DNA from 3 places in the Pseudoalteromonas sp. TB51 genome. Region 2 is predicted to be linked to each of the others. Evidence: predicted binding sites of a transcription regulator. Region 2 holds the regulator's gene; each other region holds the start of a gene.
The links. The regulator sigma-54, encoded in region 2, starts transcription at its own class of promoters, with help from an activator protein. The targets are predictions, from matches to a motif close to GTTGGCACGNNNNTNGNNT.

Region 1: a site for sigma-54 is predicted at 2,269-2,287, ahead of fliE (flagellar hook-basal body complex protein FliE). Genes of this name have one in related genera too.
Region 3: a site for sigma-54 is predicted at 1,801-1,819, ahead of flgJ (flagellar assembly peptidoglycan hydrolase FlgJ). Genes of this name have one in related genera too.

What each region holds. Positions count from the first base shown of each region.
Region 1 covers NZ_AUTO01000290.1:2,842-7,356, forward strand. The annotation lists gene L650_RS0117235 (sensor histidine kinase) at 1-735, shown strand, start outside; gene L650_RS0117240 (sigma-54-dependent transcriptional regulator) at 732-2,156, shown strand; gene fliE (flagellar hook-basal body complex protein FliE) at 2,330-2,662, shown strand; gene fliF (flagellar basal-body MS-ring/collar protein FliF) at 2,683-4,398, shown strand; gene fliG (flagellar motor switch protein FliG) at 4,391-4,515, shown strand, end outside.
Region 2 covers NZ_AUTO01000310.1:32,118-36,632, reverse strand. The annotation lists gene L650_RS0119140 (HPr family phosphocarrier protein) at 257-529, opposite strand; gene rapZ (RNase adapter RapZ) at 570-1,415, opposite strand; gene L650_RS0119130 (PTS sugar transporter subunit IIA) at 1,435-1,887, opposite strand; gene hpf (ribosome hibernation promoting factor) at 1,892-2,179, opposite strand; gene L650_RS0119120 (RNA polymerase factor sigma-54) at 2,207-3,706, opposite strand; gene lptB (LPS export ABC transporter ATP-binding protein) at 3,776-4,501, opposite strand; gene lptA (lipopolysaccharide transport periplasmic protein LptA) at 4,498-4,515, opposite strand, start outside.
Region 3 covers NZ_AUTO01000294.1:263-4,777, forward strand. The annotation lists partial or broken gene flgK (flagellar hook-associated protein FlgK) at 1-748, opposite strand, end outside; gene flgJ (flagellar assembly peptidoglycan hydrolase FlgJ) at 750-1,763, opposite strand; gene L650_RS0117645 (flagellar basal body P-ring protein FlgI) at 1,899-2,993, opposite strand; gene flgH (flagellar basal body L-ring protein FlgH) at 3,005-3,688, opposite strand; gene flgG (flagellar basal-body rod protein FlgG) at 3,709-4,497, opposite strand.

The sequences.
Region 1 (4,515 bases), on a different contig from region 2:
ACAGAAACCCGTCGTTTGCAAAAGCGTGTTGCACATATGCAACGTTTGAGTGCGCTTGGTAAAATGGTGGCATCGCTTGCGCACCAAGTGCGTACACCGCTTTCTGCAGCTATGTTATACGCGGCCAATTTGGGCTCTAAAAAGCTACCTGAAACATCACGCGATAACTTTCAAACCAAGCTTATGTCACGTTTAAAAGATTTAGAAACCCAAGTTAATGACATGCTACTTTTTGCTAAAAGTGGCGAGCAACAAGTGGTTGAGCAAGTCTCTATGCAGCAACTTTTAAACGAAGTAAAACTTGGTGCCGATGCTATGGTGGCTTTAAATAACAGCGAACTTGCTGTTGAGTTACCAGAGCCAGATATAGAAATCACCGGTAATAAAACTGCGCTGGCCAGCGCTATTCAAAATCTTATTCACAATAGTATTCAAATTATTGGCAGCCAGGCAAAAGTGACCTTAAAAGCACAGCGAGATAGTAGCGAACCTGACACCGTACGTATTAGCGTATGCGATAACGGCCCTGGGGTAGAGCTGAGCCAAATAGAGAAAATTTTTGAACCGTTTTATACCACTAAAAGCCAAGGTACGGGGCTTGGGCTTGCTGTAGTAAGTTCTGTGGCAAACGCGCATCAAGGACGTGTTGAAGTGGTTAATAATGCCAATGGTGGTGCATGTTTTAGTTTATTGCTGCCCATATGCACGACCTCAATGCAGGAGAAAACAGCATGAGCAATACAATACTGGTAGTTGAAGATGATGCAGGCTTAAGAGAAGCACTCATAGACACGTTAGAAATGTCAGGTATTGCCTGCGTTGCAGCGCAAAGTGCTGAGCAAGCCATGATCCAATTAAAGAAATCTGAGTTTTCGTTGGTTGTAAGTGATGTGCAAATGGGCGCGATGAGCGGCCTAGATTTGCTCAGGAGCATTAAGCTTAACTACCCAGAACTTCCCGTATTAATGATGACAGCTTACGCAACGATTGATGATGCCGTAGAGGCAATGCGCTTAGGTGCAATTGATTATATGGCTAAACCATTTGCCCCTGAGGTGCTTTTAAATATGGTTAGCCGCTATTTACCCGAAAAACCAAAAGACACTGATGGCCCAATTGTAGCCGACCCCAGCAGTATTCAACTATTAGAACTTGCAAGTAAAGTGGCTCGCTCAGATGCAAGTGTAATGGTGCTTGGCCCTAGCGGCTCAGGTAAAGAGGTATTAGCGCGATATATTCACGATAAATCAAACCGATGCGATGCGCCTTTTGTGGCAATTAATTGCGCGGCTATTCCCGAAAATATGCTTGAAGCCACCTTGTTTGGCTACGAAAAAGGCGCCTTTACTGGTGCAATACAAGCGTGCCCAGGTAAATTTGAGCAAGCCCAAGGTGGTACTATATTGCTTGATGAAATAACAGAAATGGACTTAGGGCTGCAAGCTAAACTATTAAGAGTATTACAAGAGCGTGAAGTTGAGCGCTTAGGTGCGCGCAAAACAATTTCACTCGATGTGAGAGTGCTCGCAACCAGTAACCGCGATCTTAAAGAAGCTGTTGCAGATACTAAGTTTAGAGAAGACTTATATTATCGCTTAAATGTATTCCCATTAATGTGGCGACCACTTAGTGAGCGCCCAGGCGATATAATTGTATTGGCTAAGCATTTAATAGAGCGCCATTTAGTTAAAAATAAAGAGCCGTTAGCAACGCTTGATAGTGATGCCGAGCAAAAACTATTGAGCCATACATGGCCAGGTAATGTGCGCGAACTTGATAATGTAATTCAACGTGCGCTTATTTTGCGAACGGGCAGTGTAATTGGCGAGCAGGCTATTTTTATTGAAAATTTAATGCAAGCGTCAAGCACCACTGCGCCTACTCAGGTTATAGCGCCTGAGCAAGAGAGTACTCCCAGTGACGCATATTATGATGACAAAATAACGCCTGTAGAGGCGAGTAGCTCACTGCCGAGCGTAGATACTGGCAGCTATAAAGATGAGCTAAAAGATAAAGAGCATAAAATAATTTTAGAAACCCTCGCGCGTTGCCAAGGCAAACGTAAAGATGTTGCACAAACACTTGGCATCAGCCCGCGTACTTTACGTTATAAACTCGCACAAATGCGCGATTTAGGTATTTCACTACCCGCATAAACTAACTCTCTCTTCTGTACATAACCCTAAACTAACCACGCTTAGTTTAGGGTTGTCAAATCTCTGACTCTTAAAAATAATAGTTAACTGTATGTTATTAAAGGTTTATTTTTATGGCACGCTTTGTGCTTTAATCCCTTTATGAACGTTAACTGCATTTGCCAGAGAAAATTATGAAAATTCAAAACAGCGCGTTATTCCAAGAAATGCAATCAATGGCCTTAGAAGCAGGCCATACAAATCAAATTAATAAGCTACCCACGCAAGCTCAGCCAACGTCATCGGCTCAATTTGGTGACTTACTAAGCGATGCATTAAATACGGTTAATGGCCTACAACAAGATGCTAAACAAAAAGTCGTGGCTGTTGAAATGGGTGACAGAAGTGTATCGCTTGCTGAGGCAATGATTGCTTCGCAAAAATCATCAGTGGCATTTGAGGCTACAGTACAAGTAAGAAATAAACTTGTTGAGTCATACCAAGAAATTATGAACATGCCTGTTTAAGTAGGTAGTGGAGAATTATTGTGGCGCAATCTAATCAATCAACAGATCTTGCTCTTGCTGGCGGCGGTATTGACCAAAGTGAAGACAACGAGCAACAAGAACAAAAGTCGGGCTACTTAAGCGCCTTAAATGGGGTTGATGTGCTTCGCCAAGTTACCCTAATTATTGCGCTGGCTATTTGTTTAGCTATTGCCATATTTGTGATTATTTGGGCGCGCCAACCCGATATGCGTCCGCTTGGCAAAATGCCTACAGAAGAGCTGATCCAAACACTTGATTTTTTAGATGCACAAAAAATTGACTACGAGCTAGACGGCAACGTTATTTCGGTTGATGAAAGCGAGTATCAAAACATTAAATTATTGATGGCGCGTGAAGGCTTAGAGCAAGGCCCTACCTCAGGCACCGATATCATAATGCAAGATATGGGTTTTGGTGTGAGCCAACGGCTCGAGCGTGAGCGCTTAAAGCACGGTCGCGAGCAACAACTTGCCCGCACTATAGAAGAACTAAACAACGTTACTCGCGCTAAAGTTTTATTAGCCATCCCAAAAGAAAACGTATTCGCACGCAGAGAGAAAAAACCATCAGCCACAGTGGTATTGACTCTTAAACGTGGCCGTACGCTTGATGGTGAAGAGATTGATTCAGTCGTTGATATGATTGCCTCTGCAGTACAAGGGCTTGAGCCTTCACGTGTTACGGTAACAGATCAAAATGGCCGCTTACTTAATTCTGGCTCACAAGACTCATTAGCAGCACGTTCTCGTAAAGAATACGACATTGAAAGAAAACGTGAGCAAGAGTATCTAGAAAAAATAGACAGTATTCTTATTCCTGTGGTCGGCTTGGGTAACTACACGGCGCAAGTTGATTTAAATATGGACTTTAGCTCAGTAGAGGAAACACAAAAACGTTACAACCCAGACTTACCAGCAGTTAGAAGCGAAACCACATTTGAAGAAAACAACATAGGTGGCTTAGCGGTAGGTATTCCTGGGGCACTGACTAATCAGCCCCCTATGAATTCAACTATTCCAGAAGTGGCAGGCCAAAGTAATGCAGGTACGGCAACCAACCCAAGTCGAGTACATAAAGAGGCCACGCGTAACTTTGAGCTAGACACCACCATTTCGCATAAGCGTCAACAAACAGGCGTTATTCGCAGAATTAGCGTATCGGTAGCTGTTGATTATGTGCCCAAAGTAGGTGAAAACGGCGAAACAACCATGGCACCGCGCTCAGTAGAAGCTTTGTCAAATATACGTCGCCTATTACAAGGTGGGGTGGGTTTTGATATGCAACGTGGCGATGCATTAGAAGTGGTAACCGTACCATTTGTGCGTGAAGCAGTTGATTTAGACTTAGAAGTACCGCTGTGGGAACAAGATTGGTTTATGAAAATCATCCGTCTTGTGCTTGGCGCCTTAGTTATTATTGTATTAATTATGGCGGTTGTTAAGCCTATGCTTAAGCGCTTGATCTACCCAGATGATACGCTTGAAGAGTACGACGAAGATGCATTAAGCTCAGGGGTTGATATTGGCGATAGCACGCTAGATATGCTAAATAAAGACTTTGATTCTGCTGCTGTTGGTTTCTCAAGTGATGGTACACTGCAGCTGCCAGACTTACATGGCGACGAAGATTTACTTAAAGCGGTAAGAGCACTTGTAGCGAACGAACCGGAACTCTCATCACAAGTAGTGAAAGCGTGGTTAACAGAAGATGACTGATCAAGAACAAAAACAACTCCCGCCAGCATTTGATGTTGACAAGTTAGATGGCGTAGATAAAGCCGCGATTCTTTTATTGAGCTTATCTGAAGAAGACGCAGCGCAAATCCTAAAGCA
Region 2 (4,515 bases):
CATCCTAAATATTTTTGTGTAATGGAAAGGTGTTTAGTAAGTGGAGTTGCCCACTGTTATTTTCTTTATTTTTTGTGCTAAACCCAATGCTGGGACTAAATTAGTGTTTAAAATTAAGTAACCAAATTTAGCAGGGGCATGGCTTTATTATCCTAAATTAAAGCACTAAATTAGGCGAGTCGGAATACCCTAATTTACTAAATCTTTATAGTTCAGCCTGATAAGTCTTTAACTTATAAGGCTATGGTGCTTTAAATTATTCTTGTTCGTTAAATCGTTGTGCAATTAATTGCCCAACCGCATGCAAAGCTTGCTCTGAATCAGGGCCTTCACAGACTACTTTAACTTCTTTACCTTTACTGCTTTCAAGTAGCATTAAAGCTAATACGCTGTCGCCTGCGGCTTCTTTATCATCTTGGTGTAAGGTGATTTTAGCATCAAACTGCACAGCTAATTGCGCAAGGACCGTTGCCGCTCTGGCGTGTAAGCCTAATTTATTTTTTATTAAAAATGTGTCTTCACAGCGCATAAATTACTATACCTAAACTGAACAGGTTATTATTTTAAGGTTACTTTTCTTGCTCACGATGACGAATTTTGACATTCGGATGCGTCATAGCAAAGCTCTCACCAATGGCTTGCGCTAAATAAACCGAGCGGTGTTGACCACCAGTACAGCCTATTGCAATAGTGAGGTAACTACGGTTATTACGCTCTAAGTGTGGCAACCAAGTTTGTACAAAGGTTTGAATTTGCCAAGTGAATTTTTGCACTATGCTGTGATTTGCCAAAAAATCTTTTACTGGTTGATCAAGGCCCGTAAGCGGTTTAAGTTCAGGCTCCCAGTGGGGGTTTGGCAAAAAGCGAGCATCAAAAACATAATCAGCTTCTTTAGGTATGCCGTGTTTAAAGCCAAACGATTCAAACGTTACAATAAGTTGCTTATCTTTTTTACCCAGTATTTTTTCACGAATTGACTCTGCTAATTGGTGCACACTTAAATCGGTGGTATCAAGCATAAAGTCAGCGCGTGTTACGAGTACATCAAGCAGTTCTTTTTCTTTTTTTATTGCTAAATCAAGCGGCAGTGAATCGATGGATAAAGGATGTAATCTGCGTGTTTCTGAAAAACGTTTGATCAGTGTTTGATCATCACTATCTAAATAAAACAGTGTGGGTTTGGCAAAGTCAGGAAGGTACTCGAGAATATCGTTAAATTCGTCTTGTTCTTTGGGAATATTACGAACATCTATGCTAACGGCTATTTTGTCATAGTTATCTGAAACACTTCGCACTAAAGAGGGCAGTAGGTTGACCGGAATATTATCTACGCAATAATAGCCTAAATCTTCAACCACGCGTAAAGCAACCGATTTACCTGAACCAGAACGGCCGCTTATGATAATTAACTCCATTTATAGCCCTTAGTATTTACTACGATTGATCAACAATTACTTGATACAGCTCTGCATCGGTTTTAGCACTACGCAGCTGTTTACAAAATTCTTTGTTGCTCAGTTTATCAGCTATGGTTGCCAGAGTCTTTAGGTGCTGTTGGTTATCGCCATCTGGTACGATGAGTGCAACAAAAATATCAACAGGGCAGTTATCAATAGCGTCAAAGTTAACAGGCGTGTCGCTAACAAGTACTAAAGCCAGCGGCTCTTCTACGCCACCCATTCTGCTATGAGGAATGGCGATACCCCGGCCAATACCAGTACTGCCTAGCTTTTCTCTGCTTGCCAGCGCATTAAGAATATCTTGTTGTGGTAAGTAGGGGAGCTTTTCATGAGCAAGCTCACTGATAAACTCTAAAATTCTTTTTTTACTACTAAAAAGGACCGCAGCTTTGCTGCAGTCCTGGCATACTAATGTACTTAATTTCATAATATTAGTGTCTAGCAAGCTTCTCTTTATGTTTTATGACTTGACGATCGAGCTTGTCAATCAACGAGTCTATAGCGGCATACATATCTTGGTGCTCTGTTGAGGCAAATAAATCTGCGCCACTTACATGAATAGTCGCTTCTGCTTTTTGGTTGAGTTTTTCTACATCGAGAATGACATGCACATTGCTAATATGATCTGAGTGCCTTTCTAGCTTTGCAAATTTATTATTTACATAGTCTCTAAGTGAATCAGTTACTTCTACGTGACGACCAGTTAGGTTTAGTTGCATAAGCATTTCCTCTTTGTTTTTTACGTCTTATATCAAACTCTTTCTCTGATTTGACGGTGGAATAGCTAGCGATTCACGGTATTTTGCTATTGTGCGTCTAGCTACTTTAATTCCTTGCTCTGCCAATATATCCGCAATTTTACTATCACTCAATGGTTTAGCTGAGTTTTCCGCGGCAATTAGCTTTTTAATTAGGGCACGTATTGCGGTTGATGAACACTCGCCGCCGTTTTCAGTGCTTACGTGGCTTGAGAAAAAATACTTAAGCTCAAAAATACCACGTGGCGTATGCATATATTTTTGCGTGGTAACACGCGAAATTGTCGATTCATGCATTTCTACCATTTCAGCAACATCGTTTAAAACCATTGGCTTCATGGCTTCTGGGCCATGTTCAAAAAATGCCTGTTGCTGTTTTACAATACAGTTTGTTACCTTAAGCAGCGTGTCGTTTCTGCTTTCAAGGCTTTTTATAAACCATTTAGCTTCTTGTAAGTGAGAGCGAATAAATTGGCTATCACCACTTGATTTTACGGTACGTGACATAGCCGCGTACTGACTATTTACGCGTATTTTTGGCATGCTATCTGGGTTTAGCTCTACCACCCAGCGGCCTTTTATTTTTTTAACCGACACATCCGGTATTACATACTCCGACTCTTCCCTTACTATTGTATCTGCAGGTTTTGGGTTGAGGGTATGTATTAGGGTCATGACCTCTTTAAGCTCGTCTTCTTTAAGCTTAGTCTTTTTCATTAATGTACGATAGTCGCGTGCCGCTAATAGATCAATGTGATCGGTTAAGATCATTTTAGTTTGTTCTATAAAAGGGGTGTCTTTATCAAACTGGTTTAGCTGAATGCACAAGCACTCTTGTAAACTGCGCGCGGCTATACCTACAGGGTCAAATAACTGAATACGCTTTAAAACGGCTTCTATTTCATCAAGTTCAACTTCAACTTCGTCATCGTTTTCTTGGTTAAAGCTTTCTAAAATTTCTTCGCAACTTAGCGTTAAAATACCCGAGTCATCTACAGCTTCTACAATGGCAATAGCAATGGCTTCATCAGTGGGGCTAAAAGGAGTAAGCTGAAGCTGCCACATTAAATACTCATGTAGCGTTTCAGTAGAGGCACCTTGATAAATAGACTCATCTTCTGGCATTGGGCCTGAGGATGCCGCAGGGGCTGCGCTCATGTACTCATCCCAAGTTACATCCATTGCCATATCATCGCTAACGGTGTCTTTATTTAAAGCTTCGCCACTGTCTTGCTCGTACTCGCTGGTTGTATCGTCAGCCGATGCGCTTACGGTTACATCATCCGTATCTGCTTTTTGTTCATTTTTTCCAGCCGACTCTTCCGTGTAATCTTGCTCTTCTACTTCTAATAGCGGGTTGCTATCAAGTGCTTCTTGTATTTCTTGCTGGAGATCCAATGTACTGAGCTGCAGCAAGCGAATCGCTTGTTGCAATTGTGGAGTCATTGTAAGTTGCTGGCCCATGCGCAGCTGTAATGATTGCCTCATGTATCTCTAACAATCCTTTTATGTTGTTATAATTAATATTAGCAGATGCTTGTAGGTGTGGCTTAAATGTTACAGCCTAAATTGCTCGCCTAAATAAACATCGCGTACAGTTTTGTCATTTAATACGTGTTCTGGGGTGCCAGATGCAATTAGCTCCCCATGAGAAACAATGTAGGCTTTTTCACAAACATCAAGGGTTTCTCTTACATTGTGATCGGTAATTAATACGCCAATGCCACGGTTTTTAAGATGTTCTATTATTTTCTTTATATCTAACACTGAAATCGGATCAACACCAGCAAAAGGCTCATCCAATAAAATAAATTTAGGGTTTGCTGCCAGTGCTCTGGCAATTTCTACACGGCGGCGTTCACCACCAGAAAGCGCCATACCTTGGCTATCGCGAATATGCTGAATACTAAATTCATCAAGTAAGTTGTTAAGCGTTTCTTCTCGCGCGGCTTTATTGAGCTCTTTACGCGTTTCTAAAATAGCCATTAAGTTTTGATAAACTGTCAGCTTTCTAAATATTGATGACTCTTGCGGCAAATAGCCAATGCCTAAGCGGGCGCGGCTGTGCATAGGTAATAACGTAATGTCGTTATCATCAATAGAAATTTTACCTTTGTCGCTAGGTACTAACCCTACAATCATGTAAAAGGTGGTGGTTTTACCTGCGCCATTAGGGCCCAATAAGCCAACAATGCTGCCGGCTTCTACCTCAAGGCCTACATTTTTTACAACTTGGCGGCCCTTATAGCTTTTTGCTAATAGTTCTGCTTTTAAGGTGCTCATGGTTGACCTTCGTT
Region 3 (4,515 bases), on a different contig from region 2:
ATTCTTTAAAATTAGGATCGGGGTCACCCGACAGGGAAAACAAGTTAAAGGTCCCGTTTTCCATAACTAAAGACTCACCGCTGCCCATAAAGACGAGTTTTTCGCCATTAGGGCCATCGAGTGTTTCTATATCTACGAGCTCTGATAATTCACGAATCGCCAAGTCGCGCTGGTTATAAATAGAACTCGCGTCTGATGCGTTATTAGTACCATTTACAACTGCAATTTCTTGGTTTAACGTATTTATATTTTGTATGAGCGAGTTGGCCTCTTCAGAAAAAATTTCAAGCTGTTCATTCACAATGCCTTGTTGCTCAAGCACAATACCTGAGAGCCTGTCCATTTGATCAACCAAACTTTGCGCATCGGTCATTACGAGTGAACGAGCAACTGATGAAGACGGCTGATTTAGCGCCTCTTGCACGTTATTAAATAATGAATTTATGCCGGTTGATAAGTTGTTAGACTCTTCTGAAAAAATAGTATCAACACGGTTGGCTTCTGTTACGAATTGATCAAAAAACGATTTATTTGACGTATCGCGGTTTAACTGCGACTGGGCAAATTCGTTCAATAACCGATATGTTTCGCCGCGCCCTACTTGGTTATCTACCATAGTGGTAAATTCAGTGCGCTCACGTACGTAGCCTTCGGTGTTTACATTGGTGATGTTTTTACTGGTCGTTTGCAACAGTTCAGAGCTTGAACGCACCCCTGAACTGGCAATATTTAATAAACTAAACGACATATTACTTCACTCCTTGGGTAAACGCGCTTGTTGCAATATTTTTAAGCTCACTGCTATTTAGCACTTTTTTTATTTTACTCGCGTAATTAGGATCGGTTGCATAGCCTGCTTTTTGTAGCGAATCTAAAAATTCGTTTGGCTGTGCTGTTTTTTGTAATGCTTCTTCGTAGCGTGGGTTTTGCGTTAAAAAATCGACAAAGTCGTTCACGCTTTCTTTTATAGAATCGTAAGCTCTAAAACTTGCTTGCTTTTTAACAGGGGTACCTTGCTCAAATTCAAGCGTTACTTTACTTGCTTTATCGCCTTCCCAGCTTTTATCTGATTTAATATTGAACAGGTTATTTGAGCTATTCCCGTCGCTTTTATTAATAATATGCTTACCCCAACCCGTCTCAAGTGCCGCTTGGGCCACCATTACTGCAGGGTTTAGACCAATTTTTTCGGCCGCTGTTTTAGCATGCTCCCAAACTGCACTAACAAACTCTTCAGCATTATTAAATGACGACTGTGTAGGCTGTGTTGTGGTTTTAGTTTGTGTTGCCGCACTGCTGACTGCTGAGTCATCTTTATTTGCTTGCTTTACACTGTGCACCTTTTCGTGCGGCAGTTCAGAGCCTGCGCGTTTATCACTCATAAAGTCGTTAGTAGTTCTTAATACGGAGCCAGGCATAAAGTTCTCAGCATCTGGTGAGAGCTGCTGAACAATTAAATCAGCCAAACCCAAAGACCCATTTGATGAAAGCTCAGAAGAGAGCTGCTGATCGTGCATTTCTTCAAAAAACTTTACGCCGCTTGAGTTAAACGGGCTGTCTTCATCTTCAAATGCTTCGTTGGCTTTACGCATCCCTTTTAGAAGCATTTGTGTAAAAATAGCTTCAAATTGTGCCGCTGCTTTTTTTAGCGCCGCTTTAGACGCATCAGTAGATGCATCACCGCTGTTTAAAGCGTCTTGACGTAAAGTATTAAGATTACTTAAATCAAAAAAGTTTTGCTTGTCGAGGTGATTTGTTTCCATCAGCTTTTTGACACAAAAATGAATAATGCTTAAAGAAATGCAAAAATTGAGCCAAAGAAAGGTAAACAGTAAAAAGCTTAAGTACCTTTTGAGTACTTAAGCTTTATGTGGAAGGGTAAATATTCTAAAAACTAACTAAATAACAACAAGCTGTCCGTTAATTGCACCCGCTTCTTTAAGCGCTTCTAAAATAGCCATTAGGTCTCCAGGTGCTGCGCCTACTTCGTTTATAGCACGCACTAAGTCATCTAAGCTAACGCCGGGGTTAAAAACAAACGCACGAGAATCATCTTGATTAACGTCAATAATACTTTGCTGTGTAACAACAGTTTCGCCTTCTGCTAACGGATTAGGCTGCGTTACATTTTGCTGTTCAGCAATTGTGACTGTTAGGCCGCCATGGGTTATTGCCGCAGGCTGTAGCTTCACATTTTTGCCAATGACAATGGTTCCCGTACGTGAATTAACAATAATTTTGGCTGAAGTGTCAGCAGGCTTAAACTCTAGGTTTTCAAGCGTTGATAAATAAGACACTCGTTGCGATGCATCACGTGGCGCAATAACGCGTACTGAGGCAGCGTCAATAGCTTGTGCACTATTAGGGCCTACCAAGTTGTTAATTGTTGCTTCTAAACGTTTTGCCGTTGTAAAGTCTGGGCGGTTTAAGTTAAAAGTAATGTAGTCGCCTTGCATAAAAGGGCTTTTAACTTCGCGTTCAACAGTGGCTCCGTTAGGTACGCGGCCAACTGTCGGGGTATTAATGACCACTTTACTGCCATCAAGCCCTTGTGCTCCTAAGCCACCCACAATTAGGCTACCTTGGGCTATGGCGTATACGTTTCCATCCACCCCTTTTAAGAAAGTTTGGAGCAAGGTGCCGCCACGTAAACTGCCTGCACTGCCAATAGAAGATACCGTAATATCAATTGTTTGACCCGGCTTTCTAAACGGCGGAAGCTCAGCATGGACTGCCACTGCTGCTACGTTTTTAATTTTAGGGCTTTGTGTTGAAGGCAGCGTAATACCAAAACTGTTTAGCATGCCTCTAAAACTTTGTTGCGTGTAAGAGTTTTGCTCCCCTGTACCAGGTAGCCCCACCACTAAACCATAGCCAACCAATTGGTTAGCACGTACGCCTTCAACCATAGAGACATCTTTTATACGCTCGGCGCTGGCAGAAAATTGCCAGCCTAGCAGTATGATCAAAATAAACGCTTTAATGCTATTCATACTACTATCCTCTAAAACGGAAATAACGAGCTACTAAAGAAACGTGTTAACCACCCTGGGCTTTGCGCTTCTTGTGTTTGTCCTTTACCTGAATATTGAATTCGGGCATTGGCAATTCTATTCGACTCAACCGTGTTATCGGCGCTTACATCTTGCGGACGTACAAGGCCTTCGAGCCTAATAAACTCTTCGCCGGTGTTAAGTGTTAGCCATTTTTCACCACGAATAACTAAGTTACCATTGGGTAAAACACGCATAACATTCACCGAGATATCGCCCACTAAGCTGTTTGACTGATTTGATTTAGAGTCACCGGTAAATGATGAGTCACTACCAATGCCAAACTGAATACTATCGCCACCTATATTGACTGGTAAACCACCTAACCCAATAACGGGGTCTAGGCTGGCTTCGGTTTCTTTATCGGTTTCGGTTTTAGCGGCTTTTGTAGCTTGTGTTGACTCTTCAAGCTTAACGGTAATTATATCGCCGGTTCTAAGTGCTTTTTTGTCTGAATACAAATCATTGAATGTATTGGTGTTAAACAACGAACCCGTTGCAACAACAGGCTCTGCTACAGGCTCTGGGTACATGGGTGCGTAGTAGGGGTCATCTTGAACCACTTCACTATTTTGCGTAGAAACACAGCCACTTAAAAATAAGGTGCCTGCTGCAAATAAAATAACATTACGCATAACTATCCCCTTGTGCACGGTTATAACTGTTGATTGATGTAGCTCATCATTTCGTCAACGGCCGAGATTACTTTTGAGTTCATTTCGTAAACACGTTGAGTTTCGATAAGGTTTACCAATTCTTCCGTTACATTAACGTTTGATGTTTCAAGTGAGCCTTGAATAATAGTTCCTAAGCCTTCTACGCCTGGATTACCTTGAACAGGCGCTCCACTAACAGCGGTTTCGGTGTAAAGGTTTTGACCAATTGGCTCAAGACCCGATGGATTAATAAAGTCACTAATTGTTAGCTGGCCAATCACCACGTTATCGGCTTGCCCTGCAACGCGTACAGATACTTCACCATCTTGAGAGACTGTAATTGATTGCGCATCATCGGGTACATTCATTTCGGGCTGAACAACAAAACCTGCACCGGAGGTAACAATACGACCGTCTTCATCGGTAGTAAATTGCCCATTACGCGAATACGCTATATTGCCATCGGGTTGCAGCACTTCAAAAAAACCTTCGCCTGAAATCATCCAATCGAGTGAGTTTTCGGTGGTGAGCATATTACCTTGCGTAAACTCTTTTTGGTTAGCAACCACTTTTGCACCCGCACCTAGCATTAGGCCAGATGGCAGCTCGGTATCTTGTGAAGAGCGCCCGCCAGGCTGGTTGATGTTTTGATACAGTAAATCTTCAAAAATAGCGCGGCTTTTTTTGTAACCTACGGTACTGGCATTCGCCAAGTTATTTGAAATAACTGAAATATCAGTTTGTTGAGCGTCTAGCCCTGTTTTACTTATCCACAATGCAGGATTCATAAGTATGCCCTCATTTTA